DNA from 2 places in the Shewanella sp. NFH-SH190041 genome. Region 1 is predicted to be linked to the other one. Evidence: predicted binding sites of a transcription regulator. Region 1 holds the regulator's gene; the other holds the start of a gene.
What was found. The regulator LexA, encoded in region 1, represses DNA repair genes until DNA is damaged. The targets are predictions, from matches to a motif close to TACTGTATNNNNATACAGTA.
Positions count from the first base shown of each region.

Region 1 (3,201 bases):
TGAAATTGCGCCGGTACAGCGCCTTTAGATTTGCGATGTTTAATCATGGCATAGAACATCAGTCCAAATACCACGATACCGATAACACAGCAGATATAGAGGATGATCATGTGAAGGTCGTAGACCTGTTGACTGATTTCAGTCACACCCTTGGTCATATTCAGTGGCAATTCAGATGCCATTACGGGAGAACTTAACCCCGCTATCAAATACAGCAAATGCTTCAAAAGACATCTCCTCTGTCAATTGCAAATGCAACTACAAAGAAGAGCCACACAGTAATACTATGCTCTATGCAAACTCTTCAGTTCCCACAAAAAGCAACGATGACTGCAAGTGTATTGATGTGATTAACACAGTCTGACTGACATCAAACGGCACACTTATCGCTGGTGTTCATTATCGATTTATATGTCCAAGTGTCTGATTTTAGACGATGCAAAACAAATGCGGCTAAAAATGCAACACCATGAAGTTACATTACTTGCTGTTTAAAGTTTGATCAAGGTCAAGAATTATCTTTGATATAGCGGGTACAGCCCCGAAAGTTGGGGCTGATAAATAAATCAACTAATGTACAGCGGGTAAGTTAGTGGCCGGTAATAAAGGTAAACAGTAGTTATTTTCTACTTCTTCGTGTTTGTGAACACTTACATTTTCAATCAGCCATCCTGTTGCTCGAGCACTCTTAGCCACAAGCTGGAGTCGGCGGTTATCTCTGTCATCCAAAGGTGTCGACCAAGTGACTACAGCACTGGACGTACCACTGGTCAGGGCTTTTTCCATGGCCCATAACGCCTCAACTTCGTCTCTTGCACGCACCAGTAACACCCGGTCCATACGCACTTCGGCATTGGCAAGAACCTGTTTGTAGCCAATATTGGGCGCATTAATCAGCACAATCCAACGCCCCTGCTGGCTGAGTTGTGCCAGTACAGCTGCGTGAGCCCGCAGTTCATTAAGGCCATGATCCCTGGATTTTAATGTGTGAATCACTTCTGCTGGTGTTTTGCTGAAAGCCGGGTTTTTCCATAGCCCCGGATGCCTAGGCGCTACGCCCAATACTTTTTTCATAGCCAGTCCCCGTTGCGGATTACCCCAACAGCCAGACCTTCGATGGTTAAATGCTGATAGCGCAGATCCACTTTAATAGGTGCGTAATTTTCATTTTCTGCATGGAGGTAGACGAGTTCACCTTGTTTTTCGAAGCGTTTTACCGTGACATCATCTTCAACGCGAGCAACAACAACTTGGCCATTTCTGGCTTCTTGCATTTTGTGCACTGCCAGCAAATCACCTTCCAGAATACCGATATTCTTCATGCTGTCGCCCCGTACCCGAAGCAGAAAATCTGCTGATGGTCGGAACATTGCGGGATCGACTTGGTAATACTGTTCGACATGTTCTTGGGCCAGGATAGGTTCCCCGGCAGCAACTTGGCCGATTAATGGCAAACCTGCATCGTCATCATTACTACTTTCTTCCTGGATTAGGCGGATACCACGGGACGTGCCGGGCATAATTTCAATACAGCCTTTTCTGGCCAGGGCTTTGAGGTGTTCTTCTGCGGCATTGGCACTTTTAAAGCCTAATCTGGCAGCAATTTCAGCCCGGGTTGGCGGCATGCCAGTATCCTGGATATTTCGTTTAATCAGCTCAAGAATTTCTGCTTGGCGTGGCGTCAGCGGTCTCATGTTGTTCCCTGTCTTTTCATACAGTAACTGTTAGTATATACAGTATTTTAACCAGTGCAAGTATTAACCAATAGGGCAGATTTTGGCAGTAATAGCGCAAGGTGTTGTATGTCTGATATTCTATGCCGCAATTCGATGTGAAGCAGATTGCTATAAATAATGTCAAAACATGACTCTTTGGGGTTTAAGGCCCTGCGATGGATTCAGAAAAAGCTGGTACACACCATTACGGTACCGCAGGATCCGTTCGCTGATCTTAATTTGGATGCCAATCGGCCCATGGTGTATGTCCTAAAAACGGAATCGTTAAGTGACATCAATGTATTAAGAGAAACCTGTCTTAAGTTGGGTTTGCCTTCCCCAGATGAACCGTTATTACTGAAGGGGCAGCAAGTGCCGCGTCTGGTCTGTTTAGAAGGGGCGCAGCCCTTGTTTGGACAGCGTTGCGGCGATGAAGAGTTCCTTCAATCATTTACCCGCCTGTTAACTATGCATCAGCAGGATGAAGAGTTAGATGTACAGTTGGTGCCTGTCAGTCTGTTTTGGGGGCGTACACCAGGTAAAGATGATGACACCATGAAAGCCGCGGTGTTGGAGCGTGAAGATCCTAGTTGGTTGCGTAAAAGTTTGATGATCTTGTTCCTGGGTCGACATAACTTTATCCAGTTCTCTAATGCGGTTTCTCTGCGTTATATGGCCGATGAACACGGCACAGATCATTCCATCGCCCACAAATTGGCCCGAGTAGCTCGGGTGCATTTCCGTCGGCAGCGTAAGGTGATGACAGGGCCTGCCCTGCCAAACCGTCAGGCGTTATTCCACTCCTTACTTAATTCGGACTCAGTGAAACGGGCGATAGCAGAAGAAGCTATTAGTAAAAAGATCCCGGAAAGCGAAGCCCGTGATAAGGCCATGGAGTATATGGATGAGATTGCAGCAGATTATTCTGACAGTCTGATCCGGATCGCTGAGCGGTTATTGACCTGGCTATGGAACAAGTTATATAGCGGCATCAATATTAAAGGTGCTGAGCAGATCCGCCAATTACACCATGATGGCCATGAAATTGTGTATGTGCCTTGCCACCGCAGCCATATGGATTATTTGTTGCTGTCTTACATTCTTTATTTCCAAGGAATGGTGCCACCGCATATTGCCGCCGGGATCAACCTGAATTTCTGGCCCGCAGGGCCGCTGTTCCGTCGGGGCGGTGCATTCTTTATCCGTCGCAGTTTTAACGGTAATAAACTTTACACTGCGGTGTTCCGCGAGTATCTGGATCAACTGTTCGCTAAAGGTTATTCGGTGGAATATTTCACTGAAGGTGGCCGTTCCCGCACAGGTCGTTTACTGGTACCCAAAACCGGTATGTTGGCCATGACAGTAAACAGCGTACTGCGTGGTATTGAGCGCCCGGTAACCTTGGTGCCAGTTTATCTGGGGTATGACCATGTTATGGAAGTGGCTACGTACCATAAGGAATTGAGCGGTAAGAAGAAAAAGAAAG
Region 1 covers NZ_AP026070.1:370,392-373,592, forward strand. The annotation lists partial or broken gene coxB (cytochrome c oxidase subunit II) at 1-227, opposite strand, end outside; gene NFHSH190041_RS01715 (cell division inhibitor SulA) at 571-1,074, opposite strand; gene lexA (transcriptional repressor LexA) at 1,071-1,694, opposite strand; gene plsB (glycerol-3-phosphate 1-O-acyltransferase PlsB) at 1,854-3,201, shown strand, end outside.

Region 2 (3,201 bases), 1.7 Mb from region 1:
AAGACGTTTGTAAGGGTGTTTCAGGAACCAGGTCCACTAAGCCAACCCCTATTTTGTAAAAGCCAATATCCGGGCGAAACATCTCCTGCGCCAAATGACTCACAATAGATGAAATCACTCTGGTATCATTGCACGCCACCGGAAAATGATAAAAACGTCGGGCGTGGAAAAACTGGGGATCATGGGGCGAATTCGCCACAAAACATTGCAGCGTTTTACACATCATCTCCTGCCCCCTTGCCTTTTGCGCTGCAATCGCAGCATGCTTACTTAATGCCTGTTGCAATGACACCACATCGGTAATACGCTCGCCCATAGAGCGGGTAGAGAAAATTTGTTGTTGCACCGTTGGAATTGCTGACCAGTTTTTTGCCACAATACCATTTAAATCCAATACGATACGCTCTAACTCAATACTGAATTGTTGCCGCGCCAGTTTCGCTGGCATCGCCGCTAATTGGGCGGCATTTTCTATCCCCATTTGTTGTAATTTAACGGTCAATCGCCGGCCTATCCCCCAAACATCACCCACGGCGCTTGCTAGTAATACCTTCTGCCTCGCGGCAACCGTATCCAGAACACAAACACCTGCGTAACCGGGTAGATTTTTTGCTGCATGATTGGCTAACTTTGCCAGTGTCAAGGTAGGCCCTAGCCCTACGCATACCGGTAATCGGCACTCTTTCCATACGGCCTTCCGAATATTTTGGGCATACGCCGACCAATCCGCTGCCGCCTCCAAACAGTGCTGCAGCGCCAAAAAGGTTTCATCAATTGAATAGATATATTGCTGCGGGGCGAACCGACCAATCACGGTCATCATTTTGGCTGACAAGTCACCGTACAGTTCATAGTTACTGGAACAAACAATCGCCCCCACCCGACGGCATTGCGCCTGTACCATAAAAAAGGGTTTGAATTTTTCGATACCGGCAGCTTTTGCCACTCGGTTTAATGCCACCACACAGCCATCATTATTAGACAACACCACCACTGGTCGATGACGCCACTCTGGCCGAAACACCACTTCGCAAGCGGCATAAAAAGCATTGGCATCCACCAGGGCAAACATTATGGCAATAACCCGCAGGGACGATGTAAGCGGATAGAATGAACCACAACCCCCTCAATACTAAAATCATCCCATTCATTAATCGTGACAGTGTGAAACTCCGTATTGGCCGAGCACAATTGCCGGCGGGGCTTATCGAGAATTTTACAGATAAACTCGCCGTTAAGATTGGCAACAATGACATCCTGTGACTGCACGACAACATGCCGATCCACAATCAAAATATCGCCACTGAAAATACCGACCCCTTGCATAGAGTCTCCAGCCGCTCGGCCAATAAAGGTTGCACTGGGGTGCAAAATTAGCAATGCATCCAAGCTTAATGGTGACTGTAAATACTCTGCCGCTGGAGAGGCAAACCCAGAAATGCCCGCGCTAGCCGCTAAAGGAATGACCTGCATCTCTTCACCTATCGCCTAAACCATGTGGATTTATTATTTGCTTGAACATCATTAGCGACCACCCTCTTCTTAGCACATGCCTACAATACTGTATATTTATACATATATCTTAGCCTGACTACCCAAGATGATCTAGCCCATTTTTTATACTTCCAAAGATGTGGTTGTGCTAATTTCGCCCATTTAGTTGAAAATACGGGCAGATATCGACTGTTATGTTCTCTGCCAACAAGAAACCGAATGACAACTGTATATATATACAGTTATTGATGATACCAAAGGTGACTGTATAGCTTGCTATAAATGGTTATCGTAAGCGCGTAAACATCAAGACCCGGCATAATGCTCGGTGGCTGTTTATAAAATCATATCAAACGAACTTGCCTAACATATATATTTGCTTGGTATTTTTAAACAAGGTTCCTCTCCGGTAACAATTGGCGAACCCCTGCGGGAACTCGTTACCCACATCCTGTGCGCAAAAAAACGCTGAAAGCCAGATACAAAAAACCCGGCATTAGCCGGGTTTTTATTACAAAGGATCACTTACCACAGTAATATGCTGTGAATGATACCCCTCGCATAAGTTTTGCTATCGCTATACCAGTAGCATATTCACGTCAAATGCGATTAAGCGAAAGCGAACATTATAATTCGATATCTATCCACACCATCCGATGATCAGATGAAATATCTTTGCCATTACCATATTTCCCCACTCGCTTATCATTCATCAATAAATAACCTGCTTCATTACTAGCAGGCCAGAAAACCCCTGCATCAATCGTATGTAATCCTGCAGATGGCACCACATGATCAACCCGTAAGCCGAAAGTACTGGTAATTAATCGCGGATAAGGTGTATCAGCAAGACTTTGTTTGCAGTCACCATTCGCCAGGCATTCCTCAGCGCCATTGCTACTTGGCGCAAATGATCCTGTCGTCACTAGATGATTGACATTGTTATGGCGTAGTAATGCATTAATCGTTGTAAGATCGCCATCACCATTTTCAGGGTCTGCGTTCAAATCCCCCATCACTACAAACTGGCTGTCCGGTGCCAATCCACCTTTACCGCCGGCGTCATCTGTCATGTAATCTTTACCGGCAATATAATCAACCCAAAAACCAATCTCTGCGGCATTCTTTGCCACGTTATAGGGCGCCTCATCACCTTTATCAAATACTGGCGGAGTCGGATGAGACATCAACAGATGTATGGTCTGCTCTTTATCCTGCAAAGACACTGTCACGGGGACATCAACATGATTTTTTGACGATAAAGGCAAAGCTGCCCATTCAGCATCGCTGTACCAAAATGGCTCAGCGCACCATGCCGCTGTGTTGCCTTCCTTACAATTCACCGCAACATTGGTCGCACCCGGCATATCCTTCCACTTAAACTGCTGGAAGGTACGAATTTTTTCATGATTAATCGGATAACGTGATAACAGGCCAAATGCATATTGCCCATGGTATTGACCAAAGCCCCAGGCATCACCCGGCCCATCAGTTTTGCCGTCATTATCCAGATCCATACCACTGGCTAAGCCTGTATTGGTGGCAAAACTGGCCATATGTGGGAAATGAATTGGCTTTTGCAATTCACCGCCATCAATACTATTCAGGCTCTGGGCAATTGCCAGATAGTTAGCCTTAAAATCAGTCAGTGCAGTTAAGTCCTGCCCGGTGCCATCATTATTGAATTCACTCATCATCAAAATGGCT
Region 2 covers NZ_AP026070.1:2,056,093-2,059,293, reverse strand. The annotation lists gene NFHSH190041_RS09090 (Y-family DNA polymerase) at 1-1,072, opposite strand, end outside; gene NFHSH190041_RS09085 (LexA family protein) at 1,072-1,473, opposite strand; gene NFHSH190041_RS09080 (endonuclease/exonuclease/phosphatase family protein) at 2,121-3,201, opposite strand, start outside.
Region 2: a site for LexA is predicted at 1,719-1,738, ahead of NFHSH190041_RS09085 (LexA family protein). Genes of this name have one in related genera too.